2 regions of the Pantoea sp. nfd-35 genome follow, and region 1 is predicted to be linked to the other one. Evidence: predicted binding sites of a transcription regulator. Region 1 holds the regulator's gene; the other holds the start of a gene.
The links. The regulator CRP, encoded in region 1, controls carbon source genes, mostly activating them, when cyclic AMP is high. The targets are predictions, from matches to a motif close to ATGTGANNNNNNTCACAT.

Region 1 (8,169 bases):
GCAGGAGGCGGTATGGCAAACAAACTCACAGATAAACAAAAAGCAGCGCTCTGGCAACAGCGGCGAAATGCCAGCTATCGGGCAAGCTGTCGGCTCGAAGGCTTTACCCTGACGGAACCGGAAATCAAGGGTGAAGATGCAGAAGCGCGTCTGGCCTCACTGAGGAGGCAATATGGCTGCTAACACTGCCGTCACTCAGGATCCCTACCTGTGGCAAAACGATACCGTACTGAAAAACCTTCTTGATATTCACGATGCCGCGCAGCTGCGTAAAGCCGAGTTAAGCTTTAGTGCCGCGCGCCTTGCCACGCTTGAACTGGGCCCGCGCAAGATCGGATTACCCTACCTCTGCCATATTCACCGTACCCTGTTTCAGGACGTCTATAGCTGGGCCGGCGAACTGCGTACGCTGGACATCTGGCGCGATGAAACCCCTTTTTGTCATTTCGAGTACATCGAAAAAGAAGGAAATGCACTGATGGCGGCGCTGGAAGAGGAGAAAGCCTTGGCCTGTCTGCCTCAGGCTGAGTTTGTGAAACGGATTGCCTGGTACTATTGCGAAGTCAATATGCTGCATCCCTTCCGCGAAGGTAACGGCAGGGCGCAGCGTATTTTCTTTGAACAGCTGGCGCTGCATGCCGGCTACGTGCTGGAATGGGACAACCTGAGCGCCGAAGACTGGGTTGCGGCAAATCAGGCCGGTGCCGCCGGCGCGTTGCAGCCGCTGGAAAAGCTCTTTGCCTGTATCGTCAGTGAAGCCAAAGCCCCCTGATCCGCTTACGCCACAGGGCGGCGCACCAGGTGCGTCGCCCTGCACGAAATCGGTTATCCGGCATCCCCACATCACACTCATCCTGAACAGCATGATAGGATAGCGCTCTGGTCATCACTCTGGATGCTGAACGCTCCGCGCATTCCTCCGGTCTGCCTGAAATCACAATCATGTTGCTGCTTATTGATAACTACGACTCGTTTACCTGGAACCTCTACCAGTATTTTTGCCAACTGGGTGCTCAGGTTCGGGTAGTAAGAAATGATGCTATTACCCTTGATGAAATGCGCACGCTGCCGCTGACTCATTTGGTGATTTCCCCTGGCCCCTGCACGCCCGATCAGAGCGGTATTTCGTTGCAGGCCATCCGCCATTACGCTGGCCGTCTTCCTGTACTGGGCGTTTGCCTGGGCCATCAGGCGATAGCCCAGGTTTTTGGGGCGCAGATCGTTCGCGCTCGCGAGGTAATGCACGGTAAAACCTCGGCGGTGCAGCACAATGGTTGTGGCGTCTTCCGCGGTCTGAATGAGCCGTTGACCGTTACGCGCTACCATTCACTTATTGTCAAAACGGAAACCTTACCTGATGCGTTCGAGGTGACCGCATGGAGCCTGCGTAACGGCCAGCCGGATGAGATTATGGGGATTCGCCATAAAACGCTCGCACTGGAAGGCGTGCAGTTTCATCCAGAGAGCATCCTCAGTGAACAGGGACACCAGCTGTTGGCTAATTTCCTGCACCAGTAAAGTTGTGTTTGCCTTTAAGTGATTTTTTATGCATATTTCATGATTATTATTTCATCGTGACTCAACGAATCAGTTAATGAGGTTGTCAATGACAGCGGAAAATATGGCAGTAACGCGTGAGACGTTCGATCAGGTCATTTTGCCTGTTTATGCACCTGCTCAGTTTGTACCGGTAAAAGGCAAGGGAAGCCGCGTCTGGGATCAACAGGGTAAAGAATATATCGACTTCTCTGGCGGCATTGCCGTGACCGCTCTGGGCCATTGCCACCCGGCGCTGGTTGAGACCCTGAAGAAACAGGGCGAAACCTTATGGCATACCAGCAATGTGTTTACCAATGAACCTGCGCTGCGTCTGGCCAGTAAACTGATCAACGCCACGTTTGCGGAGCGGGTCTTTTTTGCTAATTCGGGGGCAGAAGCCAATGAGGCCGCGTTTAAGTTGGCTCGCTACTATGCCTGTAAACGCCACAGCCCGTTCAAAAGCAAAATCATTGCCTTTCACAACGCCTTTCACGGCCGGACGCTGTTCACCGTAACGGTGGGCGGTCAGCCCAAGTACTCCGACGGTTTTGGCCCGAAACCCGCCGATATCGTTCATGTGCCGTTCAACGATCTGGACGCGGTTAAGGCGGTGATTGACGATCACACTTGCGCCATTGTGGTGGAGCCGATTCAGGGTGAAGGCGGTGTGATGCCTGCAACACCAGCGTTTATGCAGGGGTTACGTGAACTGTGCGACAAACACCAGGCGCTGCTGGTACTGGATGAGGTGCAAAGCGGCATGGGGCGCAGCGGTAAGTTGTTTGCCTATGAGCACTACGGCGTGACGCCCGATATTCTGACCTCGGCGAAGGCGCTGGGCGGCGGTTTTCCTGTAAGCGCCATGCTGACCACCAATGAGGTAGCCTCAACCATGGCGCCTGGCGTGCATGGCACGACTTATGGCGGCAATCCGCTGGCATGCGCGATCGCAGAAACCGCGTTAGATATTATCAATACGCCAGCTGTACTGAATGGGGTAGAAATCCGCCGCCAGCAGTTTGTTGAGGCGCTCAAGGCTATTGATGCGCGTCACGACCTGTTCAGTGATATCCGTGGTAAAGGCCTGCTGATTGGTGCAGCCCTGAAGCCGCAGTATGCGGGCAAGGCGCGCGATATTCTGAATGCGTCAGCTGCGGAAGGCGTCATGGTGCTGGTGGCCGGAACAGATGTGATGCGCTTCGCACCGTCGCTGATTATCGAGCCTGCCGATATCGAAGAGGGCATGGCTCGCTTTGCCCGTGCGGTAGAGAAAGTGCTGTCTGCCTGAGTTATTTGCGGCGCAGACTGCGCAACAGCCAGCGGCCATGATGAGGCCGCTGGTTCCAGGCCAGAGAAGAGATCGTGTGCATGACTTTCAGATGCTCCAGGATGCGCCTGACGTGCTGCTCCAGTACCGTGACCGGCCCCTCATTTATATCTTCCACGCCCTGTAGCAGATCCGTCTGCGAACTTTCCCCATCATATTCCAGCCTTTGCTGACACCGTTGCAGGGCGATCTCGCACCATTGCAGGTAGTGCTCAGCCAGCGTGGGCGGCAGCATGGTATGTTCACGTGCCAGAATGGTCATGGCGTTAATGTGCTCCACGATAAACTGGCAGTGCGTGACCCATAAGCGCATATCCTGCAGGTAGCGTGAATTAAATCCCGGCTCCTGCATGGCCTGATTCAGGGAGTTGAATACGGCGTTATGCGCCTGGTTGACCTTAACCCGCTGGTAAGCCAGCGCATCGGGTGACTGCTCCGGGCCCAGCAACATTCGCAGGGCATCCTGACAGGCCTCCAGCGCATCATGGGCATTCTGGCGCAGCAGGGCACTTTGCCACTGCGGCCACAGCCATAACATGCCCCCAAAGGCGATCAGGCAGCCCATCAGCGTATCCAGCAGGCGGGGCAGTAAAAACTGTGCCCCGTTAAGGGAGAGCAGTTGCAGCGTATAAACGGCCGTAACCGTAAATCCCACTATTGACCAGCCGTAAAACTGGCGGGTAAAACGGTAGCTGATAAAGGTAATCACCAGCATGATGCTCAGCACCAGCGGTTCAGGCACATCCAGGCGTAGCGACGCCGCCGCGATAGCCAGTCCGGCAAAGGTTCCCAGGGCCCGGTGCTGAATACGTACGCGGGTTGCGCTGTAGTTGCTCTGGCTGACAAACATGATGGTCATCAAAATCCAGTAGGGCTTAGGAATCGAAAAGAACACGGCCAGGGCGCTGCCCAGCATCAGCATGACGGAAAAACGCCCGGCCGTTCGCAGTGCGGAAGACCGCAGCGACAGATAGCTCCGCAACGCGGGCAGCAGCGGTAAACGACGCTGGCGATCGGCCATCAGGTCGCGTTGATAAAGCGGCTTTTGGGTTCGAAGCACCCGGGCGATACGGCTGAAATGATAGAGACAGAAGTTACCCACCGGATTGTCCGGATGCTGAAGGGCGATTTTCTCCAGCGCACCCAACTGCTTGTCCATATCGAAACGACCAGAGAGTTGGTGATACAGAATATCGTCGGCCAGCGCGCGCAGCCGGGCTGAAATCGTTCTGGCGTTCCAGCGGATGACGGCTTCAGCATGGCTTTGCTCGACCAGCTTCTGGACCTCTTCCGGCTGATGCAGGCTGACGGAGATATGCTCCTGCAGATCCAGTGCTACCTGAAACGCCCGGGTCAGGCGTTTGTGGCTGTGATCGCGACTCGCAGACAGCATATGCATTTGCTGATAGCAGGTGTTGATCAGATCGATCGCTTTTTGCTGACGCGCCAGCAGGGGCGGCAGGGCTTTTTCCGGATCGGTCAGCTGCGTCAATAAGCTGTACTTGGCGTCACAGTAATTTGCCAGCTCACGGTAGATCAGGCTCAGGCTTTCGCGCATCGGCTGCTCTTTCCACAGCCAGAACCAAAACCAGTTGAACAGGCCATACCAGAGCGTTCCACCGATATAGAGCAGGGGCGGAACGTAAATGGGCATACGGCCAATCAGGCTGAGGGTAAAAATTGACGCGATTAACGTGCCGGGCAGCAGTCGGGCGTGCAGCGGACTGATCTCTCCGGTGACGCCAAGCAGCAAAGGCAGGGCAAACAGGATGAGCGGCAGCGGCACGTCTTTAAGCAGCAGCCACTGCATCAGTAAACTGCCAAGGGCAAACAGGCTGCCGCCGATGATCAGGCGTTTAAAGAAGCGTTTGTGGGGCGTGTCCAGACCGGCAATGTTGCAGCAGGCGGGAACCAATGAGAACAGCAATCCTTTTTGCAGATCGCCGAACAGCCAGCCGAGCGCTACGGGAAGGCACAACACCAGCGTCTGGCGCAGCGCATAGTTAACTTCGGGGTGATAGATTATTCTTCGCCACATCGGCTCAACACAAGACATTCACGGCATAATGTCGCCATCACGCCGTGAACAGTCAGGCTTAGCGTGTGCCGTAAACAACGATGGTTTTGCCGTGTGCGGAGATCAGGTTCTGATCTTCCAGCATCTTCAAAATACGGCCCACGGTTTCACGTGAACAACCAACGATTTGGCCAATTTCCTGACGAGTAATTTTAATTTGCATGCCGTCAGGATGCGTCATGGCATCTGGCTGTTTAGCCAGATTAAGCAACGTTTGTGCAATGCGTCCGGTCACATCCAGGAAAGCGAGATTTCCCACTTTTTCTGACGTCACCTGCAGACGGCGAGCCATCTGAGAAGAAAGACGCATCAAAATATCCGGGTTAACCTGGATGAGCTGACGGAATTTCTTGTAGGAAATCTCTGCCACTTCGCACGCAGTTTTCGCACGTACCCAGGCGCTGCGCTCCTGACCTTCTTCAAACAGGCCAAGCTCACCAATAAAATCGCCTTGATTCAGATAAGAAAGAATCATCTCTTTGCCTTCTTCATCCTTAATCAGTACCGCGACGGAACCTTTCACGATGTAGTAAAGCGTTTCGGCTTTTTCACCTTGGTGAATCAGCGTACTTTTGGATGGATACTTGTGAATATGGCAATGGGACAGGAACCATTCAAGTGTAGGGTCTGTTTGCGGTTTGCCGAGAACCATTCGCTATTATCCTCTATTGTAATCGTGCCCAAAATACAGGGCTCAGTTTCCCTGCCAGGCGATGAAAGCGTTAAGCGTGTTTCCATTCAGGAAATTATTCGGGCTGCATTTGCGCAGAGCGCATCATTCTTCCCGGCTTCGTCTTCGGATGACGAAAAATATTTTCAGCACTGTTTGTAGCACAGCTTTCGCCGACTGTCTTGTGTTGTCTCGCTTCAGCAATAAGGCTGATTTCTCCGGATTGCTGTTTACCAGGCAAAAGCGTACTCTGACGCAAAAACAGGGCATTCTGGGGGCCAGATTATGCAGGCAAGAGTCAAATGGGTTGAAGGGTTAACATTCCTCGGCGAGTCTTCGTCCGGACATCAGGTCTTAATGGACGGCAATTCCGGCGATAAAGCGCCCAGCCCTATGGAAATGGTGCTGATGGCGGCCGGCGGATGCAGCGCCATTGATGTGGTATCAATTTTGCAAAAAGGTCGCAACGATGTGGCTGATTGCGAAGTAAAACTCGAATCAGAACGTCGGGAAGAAGCGCCTCGCATCTTTACCCGCATCAACCTGCATTTTATCGTCAGTGGAAAAGCACTTTCAGATAAAGCCGTCGCGCGTGCGGTCGACCTTTCAGCTGAGAAGTATTGCTCGGTTGCCATTATGTTAGGCAAAGGGGTGGAAATTACCCACAGTTACGAAGTTATCGAGCTGTAATTATTCAGAGGCCAGCGCGGCCTCTGATTTTATTCAATGCGTTTGCCTTCCATGAGCCGTTTTACCAGCGGTGCCATAATTAATTCCATCGCCAGCCCCATTTTCCCGCCAGGTACAACCAGCGTGTTGATATTGGAAATAAACGATCCCTGCAGCATGGCCAGTAGGTAGGGAAAATCAATATCTTCCAGCCCCTGAAAGTGGATGACGACAAAACTTTCATCCAGTGAAGGAATGGTGCGTGCCGCAAAGGGGTTAGAGGTGTCGACGGTTGGAACCCGCTGAAAGTTAATATGGGTGCGTGAGAACTGCGGCGTAATGAAATTGATGTAATCTTCCATTGAGCGCACCACCGAATCCATTACGGCTTCACGCGAATGACCGCGTTCACCGGTATCGCGTACCAGCTTCTGAATCCACTCCAGGTTAACGATGGGGACGACGCCGACCAGTAAATCCACTTTTTCAGCGACGTTGTGCTGAGCCGTCACGACGCCGCCGTGCAGTCCTTCATAAAACAGCACGTCCGTATCCGGTGGCAGCGGCTGCCACGGGGTAAAGGTACCTGGCACCTGATTCCAGGGCACCGCTTCGTCGTAGGTATGCAGGTATTTACGTGACTGGCCCTTGCCCTGATCACCGTATTCAACAAAGGTCTGCTCCAGCAGACCGAAATCATTCGCCTCCGGGCCAAAGTAGCTGATATGGCGACCCAGATCGCGCGCCTTACGGATAGCCATATCCATTTCAGGCCGGGTAAATCGGTGGAAACTGTCTCCTTCCAGCTCGGCCGCGTGCAAATTGAGTTGCTGAAAAATTTTACGGAATGCGAGGCTGGTGGTAGTGGTTCCGGCACCGCTGGAACCTGTTACCGCGATAATCGGATGACGTGCCGACATAGTGAAACTCCCTGTGAAATCAGGCGATGAGCATTGTTAGCACGATTTTTCGTTCTGTGCATCAGCCACGGAACTCACTTTTGCGCATGATGTTGACCGATTCGTGAAGCTCAGACCAGACCAGCACGACTTCACCTTGCTGCAGCTGGCGTCGCACATTGGCGACTTTTTCGGTCAGGCTGAGTTCCTGTTCGCCGTAGTCGGTACCTTCGCGCAGAACAAAGGCTTCAATAACGTTTTCAAGGGTTTCGGGAGAAACCTGTTGCCAGGGAATAATCACAGGGTTAGCTATCCAGATAAGGGGAAATCCACTGCGGCACGCGCTGTTCCAGCCACAATTCAGGCTGACGCAGGGTACCACTCACAAATCCAACATGACCACCGTGTGTTGTCAGCTGATAGGTAATAGTGGCAGATAACTGGTCATTCTGCGGGATCACCTCATCGCTCATAAAGGGGTCATCTTTTGCATGGATAATCAGCAACGGTTTTGTCACCGATCTCAGCAACGGCAGGGCGCTGGCACGGCGATAATAGTCCGTGGCGTCGGCAAAGCCATGCGCCCGGGCCGTGATGGCGTCGTCAAAATCACGCAGGCGACGCAGGGCATTCAGCTGACTGAGATTGACCGGTAAGGTGTCGGGCCATGCGTGCAGCTTGCGCCTGGCATTCTTTTTAAGCTGGCTCAGCAGGTAACGCTGATAAATTTGGGAAAACCCGCGTTCCAGTCGGGCGCTACAGGGTTCAAGCATCAAGGGTGCCGAAACGATAACGCCGGCATCCAGCGCAACGTCACTGCCCTGTTGGCCCAGCAGGCAACCCAGCATATTCCCGCCCAGCGAAAACCCCACAGCTGCAGTAGGAACCTGTCCCCAGCGGGCCTTCAGCCAGGTCAGGAAAAAGCGTGCATCTTCCGTCTCGCCGGAGTGGTAAATCCGGTTTAGCCTGTTCGGCTCGCCGCTACAGC
Region 2 (8,169 bases), 1.0 Mb from region 1:
CGCTGACGCCTGAAGAAATGGAAAGCAGCATTGATGCTATCCGCCCTGCCGCCCTGGCGCTTCATGATTACTGGATCTCCCAGCCCGAAGCGATTCCTCAGGTGCAGCAGCCGGTCACTGCGGAAAAACAGCCGGGCCGCAACGATCCCTGCCCCTGCGGCAGCGGAAGAAAATACAAGCAGTGCTGCCTGCATTGATTGAAGAGGGAGCCCGGTCCACTGGCTCCCTTGTTTATTCTGCCACCGTTAACTTCACCACTCACGTCGGAAGAGCCCTATGGCTAACCTGCCGCTTCGCCGTCATTTCTGACAGAATGCTGGATCGCTACGTGCTCATGACCCAGACCAGCGCGTTACTGGCGATAAAACGGACCAGCAGGGCAATGGCAATAAGAAGCCTGTCACGGTGAATCCTGTTTTCCTCAGCCTGCAGAAGGGGGTGGCTTTTTTCGCGTTCCCGCAGCGCGAAACAGCCTATTCCCCCTCTTCTTTTTTAATCATATCGATGGCGACCACGTTATGTTTCATCGCCTCATTCAGCACCTGTACCGCCGAGGACGCATCGCGGTTTTTAATCGCAATAAAGACTTTGATGTGCGCCTCAACACTTTCAAGCGTAATGCCCAGTGAGCGATTCAGTTCTTCAAGATAATAGTAATAAATATCTTTGATTGACTTCATCACGTTGTAAAACACGCTGTTATGAGAGGCGCGGATAATCGCCAGATGAAATTCGTAATCCGCTTCCGAATATTTCTTATAATCGCCTTTATTAATAAGCATGTTATTGAGCGCCTGCTCCAGCAGGCCAATATCCTCTTCTGTGGCATGTTCCACTGCCAGCTCAACACATTTAAACTCGACGGTCTGGCGAAAAACCATCATGTCGTTAAAGGCTTCCCGGCTCAGATGCATTAACGGTCTGGCATTGTGATTAAGCATCTGTGGCGAAAAGTCTTCACACACGTAACTGCCGCTGCCCTGACGGGTAATCACGATACCCAGATCGCGCAGGCGCTGCACCGCGCTGCGTATACTGACCCTGCTGACATTAAAAGAGTGCGTCAGCTCCGCTTCAGAAGGTAAACGCGTGCCTGCGGACCAGCTACCGTCCAGTAGCTTCGCCTTAATTTGCTCGAACACTTCGTTAACGACGTTCTGTTTCTGAATGGATTTTATGCTCACAACACCTTCTCATATGATGTCCTACATGACGCCATTCTATCTTATCCTTTCCAGCAAAGTCCTGCGCTAACGCAGTGACAGACAGGGTTCAACCTTGCCTTACTCGCCGCTTCCTGCCCGGATCGAGGGGGCAACAGGATGACAACCATCCGGCACGCCGCCCGAGGCATCGGCCTCTGCGGTAAGATCCCGATCCACCACCTCTGGCATTATCAGTGAAGCCAGCAGGCCGATACAGGAATAGCCGATCAGCATGATCACAATCGGATACCAGGTGCCCGTGAGCTGGCAGAAAATACCGGCCAGGAGCGGCCCTAAGCCAGTGGCAAACAGCCCACCGATCTCCTTAGAGATGGCCATTTGCGCGAAACGGTTTCTGGAACCAAACATCTCTGCCATGGTGATCCCTTCAATCGCCGCCTGGCCCAACACTGCGATATTGTGAATGACGATCAGGCAAACCATGATGGTACTCACCGCCTGCGCGTTATCGACGATGAGTGAAATCATCGGATAAGCCAGAATAATCGAGCCCAGCGTCAGAATGCGGTAAGGAATACGGCGCCCTATCCGGTCTGAGAGCCAGCCGATAAGAGGAATTGTCATAAATCCTATTACCGAGCTCACCATGATGGCATCGGTGGGAACCGCCTTATTGAACAACAGCGTCTGAACCATATAACCCGCCAGAAAGGTCTGGATGATGCCCGAGTTACCCGCCTGACCAAATCGCAGCCCGGTAGCAATCCAGAAGGCTTTGCCTTTGATTAACTGGAAAACAGACTGTGCCGGCTGATCGTGGGGCTTGACGGTGGCAGATTCGGCAACGTTTTCAAACACCGGACTTTCTTTCAGGTTGAAGCGCAGCCAGATAGCAAATCCCATCACGACGAAACTGGCCAGGAAAGGAATACGCCATGCCCAGGCAATGACTTCGTCATTGGTGAAGAAAAAGAACATAGCCGCCCAGATGGCGGTTGCACTCAACGTGCCGCAGTTGGTGCCCATGGCAACCAGCGAGGCAATAATGCCCTTTTTCCCTTTGGGCGCATATTCAGCCAGCATAGTGCTGGCACCCGATATTTCTGCACCGGCACCTAATCCCTGAATAATACGCAGCGCCACCAGCAGCAAGGGCGCTAAAATACCCACCTGCTGGTAAGTGGGTAATACGCCAATTAAGGTGGTACAAACGCCCATTAAGGCGATAGTGATAAACAGGACTTTTTTTCGGCCAACACGGTCGCCCATTTTCCCAAAAAAAACGGCGCCGACGATTCGCGCGATATAACCTGCACCGTAGGTTCCCATTGCCAGAATCAGCGCCATCGCACCCGACTGTTCGGGAAAAAAGACTTCATGAAAAACTAACGCCGCACCAAGAGAATAGAGCTGGAAATCCATAAATTCTAACGTTGTACCCAGCCATCCTGATACAGATGCCCGGACCAGATCAGAGGTATTACGTTCTGTGGTGTTGGTATTTAAATGACTCATGTTTTCACCCTGAGGTCGACGATGCGTTAACAGGCGACTAAATGACAGGCGAGTGCCGCTTACGCGGAGCGTGAGGATCTCTTCACCCGCGACAATCACCGATGTTTTAAGCCAGAGTAATAACTACAGGTTCTGAGATATTTTATGAAAACTGAACTAATACTTTTGAATGTTGTGTTTTATCACTGGCCGCCTTTAATGCCGCTTCAATATCGTGATAGGCATAATTGCCGGAAAGAATCGGACGCGGATCGATAATGCCTTTTTCCAGCCATTTCACCGCCACATCAAATTCATCGATAAAACGGAAGGAGCCTTTCCAGCTAATTTCTTTTACCAGCATCTGCGCTACCGGGAAATTAAGCGGACTTTTTCCCATCCCAATTTGAACCACAACGCCGCCCGGCCGCGTAACCAGAATACTGGATTCAATCGCCGCTTCGGCTCCGCTGGCTTCCAGCGTAACGTCGAAATATCCCCGATTTTCACCGTAGCGGGCAACGGCGGCACGATCGCTCGCATCCACTGCCGCATCAGCCCCCATTTCTACCGCGATGCGGCGGCAGCGCTCGCTCGGATCGAACGCCACGATCTCTGCCGCGCCGGAAGCGCTTGCGGCGGCAATCGCTAAGGCGCCGATGGGGCCCGCGCCCATCACCAGCACCCTTTTCCCGACGATGCTGCCTGCCACGTTGAGCGCATGGATCACGACGGCGGTAGGCTCAGCAACGGCCATGACGCTGGCCGGAACCTGCTCATCATAAGCCACGCACTGCTTCGCAGGCACCACGACATATTGTGCAAATCCACCATTCACGTGCGGAGTGAACTGGGCGCTCCCCATAAAGCGCATGGTGGCGCAGGCATTCTGTTTACCTGCCCGACAATACTCACACTGACCACATGGATGTGATGGATTAATCGCGACTTTTTGTCCCGGTTCTAACCCTGATGCTGCCGGCGCCTGGAAAATCCGCCCCACAAATTCGTGACCTATCACCAGCGGTTGCTTAATCACGGATAATCCGGCACGTCCTTCATGGTAATAATGAATATCCGAGCCGCAGATGCCGCCGCACTCCACTTGAACAACGACATCATCATCCGAATACTTCAGTTCGCGCTGCTCAACCGCGATCTCTTTTTTACCCTTTGCCACGCAGGCATGCGTCATTATGCTGTGCACATGTTTTTCCTCTTCCGGGTCAATAACGCTTACAGCACGGCCAGCCAGCCGCCATCCACGTAGATAATCTGACCATTGATATAATCTGAGGCAGGCGATGAAAGAAAAACGGCCGTACCGGCCACTTCTTCTGGCCGTCCCCAGCGCTGCGAAGGGTTACTGCTTTTCACCCAACTGTCGAACCGGGCATCGTCCACCAGCGCACTGTTCATGTCCGTCAGGATATATCCCGGCCCAATCGCATTGGTCTGGATATTAAACTGCGCCCATTCGGCCGCCATTGAGCAGGTCAGCATCTTAATGCCGCCCTTGGCAGCGGTATAAGGTGCAACGGTTGGCCTGGCCGCCTGGCTGGTCAACGAACCGACATTGATGATTTTGCCGCCCCGATCGCGGGCAATCATGCGTTTGGCTGCCGCGCGCGAAACCAGAAAGGCGCTGGTGAGGTTGGTATCAATCACCTTTTGCCAGTTTTCCAGTTCCAGCTCCAGCATGGGTTTGCGGTACTGGATCCCGGCATTATTTATTACGATATCGACTGCGATGCCCTGCTCATCCAGACTGGCGAACACCTGCTCTATCGCGCTTTCACAGGTCACATCAAACACCCGGCCGGAGACGCGATAGCCTTTATTTTTAAGCTGTTCAACGGCCTCGTTCAGCACCGCTTCACGCGTGCCGTTCAAAATAACCTCTGCCCCGGCAGCGGCTAATGCTTCGGCGTAGGCAAACCCCAGGCCGCGGGAGGACCCCGTTATCAAAGCCGTTTTACCAGTCAGATCGAACATTGCAGTCATAATCCACCTTTAAATATGTATGACAACTATCTTATTAAGGTGAATTTGCCGACAGATTAAATCAATACACAAAGCGTATTTATGAGGCACATATCACAAATGCTTAACAGAAAAAACCATCAAATCATTGTATTTAATAGACATAAAAACAATGCATTTAGCCTGAGACGTTTCATTAGATCGCCGTCACAAAAATAGCAGTGCAGAATTCAAGCCGGATAAATTTATGATAGAAAGGAAATGTTGTATGACAACATACCATTAAACCCTGCGTAGCAGCGATGAGTACGGTGCGGTTAATGTTCTGAATAATAAGGAGCTAGTGTGAGCAATCTGTTCATCACCAATGTAAAAACAATTTTGACTGCGCCGGGCGGCATCGATCTGGTGGTGGTTAAAATTGAAACTAATGAGCCCGGACTGTACGGTTTGGGTTGCGCCACCTTTACCCAGCGCATTTACGCCGTACAAAGTGCCATTGATGAGTACCTTGCCCCGTTTCTGATTGGCAAAGATCCCGCCAGAATAGAAGATATATGGCAGTCCGCCACAGTGAGTGGCTACTGGCGCAATGGTCCGGTAATGAATAATGCCCTTTCCGGCATTGATATGGCGCTATGGGATATCAAAGGTAAACAGGCTGGCCTGCCGGTTTATGAACTGTTGGGTGGGAAATGTCGCGACGGTATTGCGCTCTATGTGCACACCGATGGCGCCGATGAAGTTGAAGTGGAAGACAGCGCTCGCGCCAAAATGGAAGAAGGCTACCAGTATATTCGCTGCCAGATGGGCATGTACGGCGGTGCCGGTACTGATGACCTGCGACTGATTGCCAATCGCATGGTGAAAGCGAAAAATATTCAACCCAAGCGCTCGCCTCGCACCAAAGCCCCGGGGATCTATTTTGATCCGGAAGCCTATGCGAAAAGCATTCCGCGTCTGTTTGATCATCTGCGCAATAAACTGGGTTTCAGCGTGGAGCTACTCCATGATGCCCATGAACGTATTACGCCGATTAATGCCATTCATATGGCTAAAGCGCTGGAGCCTTATCAGCTTTTCTTCCTTGAAGATCCGGTTGCTCCCGAGAATACGGAGTGGCTGAAAATGTTGCGCCAGCAGTCTTCCACGCCGATCGCAATGGGCGAGCTGTTCGTTAACGTGAATGAGTGGAAGCCGTTGATCGACAATAAGCTGATTGATTATATCCGCTGTCATATCAGCTCGATTGGCGGTATCACACCGGCGAAAAAAATCGCCATCTACAGTGAATTAAACGGTGTTCGCACCGCCTGGCACAGCCCTGGGGATATCTCCCCGATTGGGGTTTGCGCAAACATGCATCTGGATCTGAGCTCGCCTAATTTCGGCATTCAGGAATACACGCCAATGAATGATGCGCTGCGTGAAGTCTTCCCGGGCTGTCCTGAAGTGGATCAGGGCTATGCTTACGTCAATGACAAGCCGGGGTTAGGGATTGATATCAACGAAGCGCTGGCGGCGAAATTCCCCTGCGAGGGCGGCAATCCGACCTGGACGATGGCCAGGACTCCGGATGGCACAGTCTGGCGTCCCTGAGTCATCAGGTCTTTTTGCAGAGGCTCAGCAATGGGCCTTTTTGCTTTTCCCTGGCATTGTTGGCCTGGCCGGCCTGGACCACAACAGGCCGTTCAGGTCGGCTTTACTGTGTTCAGGGACAGATAAATAGCCAACAAGAACACGCTTCTCTGCTTTTTTAAGCCTGGTCTGCGCGCTGTTTAAACCTCCCGTCCCCTCGCGAACATTCCCTCTGTTATGGCGATTATTCTTCGGGTTTATTCACGATATTATTGTCCTCATCCATCTGGTAAGGCATATCCGCTTCTATTCCTCCCTTTCCGGTTTTAGCGACCACGTTAGTGTAGCGCTTTCCATCCCAGCAGCGAAAAATCAGAACTGAGTTTTCCCCGGCGGTGAGGGTTGAACCATTGCTTCCTATCAGCTTGCTACGGCATCCGGCGGTGAGAATGCTGTTGATGCCCGCCGTCAGCTTGCTTCGGTCTCCCGCCATGAGGATGCAGTCATTGCCTGCCGTGAGTTTGCTGCGATCGCCAGCGGTGAGGTAGCTGTTGTTGCCTGCCAGAAGCTTGCTGCGATCCCCGGCGGTCTGGGTGCTGCCGTAGCCCGCAATCAGGGAGCTGTCGGCACCGGCGGTTGAGGTACTGCCATAACCTGCGGTGAGATCGCTGCCCTCCTGCGCCGTCTGGGTGCTGCCATAACCGGCCGTCAGAATACTGTTGTAACCGGCTGTCTGCGTGCTGCCGTAGCCTGCAATCAGGGAGCTGTCGGCACCGGCGGTTGAGGTACTGCCATAACCTGCGGTGAGATCGCTGCCCTCCTGCGCCGTCTGGGTGCTGCCATAACCGGCCGTCAGAATACTGTTGTAACCGGCTGTCTGCGTGCTGCCATAGCCTGCAATCAGGGAACTGTCGGCGCCGGCGGTTGAGGTGCTGCCGTAGCCGGTCGTCAGCACACTCTGTTCGCGCGCCGTCTGCGTACTGCCGTAGCCCGCCGTCAGGCTACTGTGATAACTGGCGGTCTGGGTGCTGCCGTAACCTGCAATGATTGAGCTGTCCGAGCCTGCCGTGCCGGTGCTGCCGTACCCGGCAGTGAGGTCACTGCCTTCTCTCGCCGTCTGGGTACTGCCGTAGCCCGCCGTTAGCACACTGTTGTAGCTGGCTGTCTGCGTGCTGCCATAGCCTGCGATCAGTGAACTATTTGCCCCGGCTGTAGACGTACTGCCATAGCCGGTGATGAGATCGCTTTCGTTCTGCGCGGTCTGCGTACTGCCGTAACCCGCTGTCAGCGTGCTACCGTAACCCGCTGTCTGGGTACTGCCATAGCCCGCGATCAATGAACTTTCATAGCCTGCCGTAGAGGTACTGCCATAACCTGCAGTAAGATCGCTGCCCTTCTGGGCGGTCTGGGTACTGCCGTAACCGGCTGTCAGCGAGCTGTCTTCGCCCGCCGTCTGGGTACTGCCGTAACCGGCGATCAGGGAGCTGTCGTCACCCGCCGTACCGGTACTGCCGTAACCGGCCGTAAGGTCGCTGCCCTTCTGCGCGGTCTGGGTGCTGCCGTAACCGGCTGTCTGAGTGCTTTCTTCCCCGGCCGTCTGGGTGCTGCCGTAGCCCGCGATTAATGAACTGTCGGCACCCGCCGTGCCGGTACTGCCATAACCCGCGGTAAGATCGCTGCCCTTCTGCGCGGTCTGCGTGCTGCCGTAACCGGCTGTCAGCGAGCTGTCTTCGCCCGCCGTCTGGGTACTGCCGTAACCGGCGATCAGGGAGCTGTCGTCACCCGCCGTACCGGTACTGCCGTAACCGGCCGTAAGGTCGCTGCCCTTCTGCGCGGTCTGGGTGCTGCCATAACCGGCTGTCTGGGTGCTTTCTTCCCCGGCCGTCTGGGTGCTGCCGTAGCCCGCGATTAATGAACTGTCGGCACCCGCCGTGCCGGTACTGCCATA

Region 2: the regulator CRP is predicted to act here: its motif matches at 4,746-4,763, upstream of P9J57_RS17650 (enolase C-terminal domain-like protein).

What each region holds. Positions count from the first base shown of each region.
Region 1 covers NZ_CP122403.1:426,308-434,476, forward strand. Annotated here, with positions in the region: gene P9J57_RS01930 (YhfG family protein) at 13-183, shown strand; gene P9J57_RS01935 (putative adenosine monophosphate-protein transferase Fic) at 173-772, shown strand; gene P9J57_RS01940 (aminodeoxychorismate synthase component II) at 943-1,518, shown strand; gene argD (bifunctional acetylornithine/succinyldiaminopimelate transaminase) at 1,607-2,827, shown strand; gene P9J57_RS01950 (YccS/YhfK family putative transporter) at 2,829-4,904, opposite strand; gene crp (cAMP-activated global transcriptional regulator CRP) at 4,963-5,595, opposite strand; gene P9J57_RS01960 (OsmC family protein) at 5,899-6,303, shown strand; gene P9J57_RS01965 (phosphoribulokinase) at 6,333-7,202, opposite strand; gene P9J57_RS01970 (YheU family protein) at 7,264-7,482, opposite strand; gene P9J57_RS01975 (hydrolase) at 7,487-8,169, opposite strand, start outside.
Region 2 covers NZ_CP122403.1:3,794,502-3,802,670, forward strand. Annotated here, with positions in the region: gene P9J57_RS17625 (YecA/YgfB family protein) at 1-197, shown strand, start outside; gene P9J57_RS17630 (FadR/GntR family transcriptional regulator) at 474-1,184, opposite strand; gene P9J57_RS17635 (MFS transporter) at 1,284-2,681, opposite strand; gene idnD (L-idonate 5-dehydrogenase) at 2,824-3,855, opposite strand; gene P9J57_RS17645 (SDR family oxidoreductase) at 3,897-4,664, opposite strand; gene P9J57_RS17650 (enolase C-terminal domain-like protein) at 4,989-6,242, shown strand; gene P9J57_RS17655 (beta strand repeat-containing protein) at 6,466-8,169, opposite strand, start outside.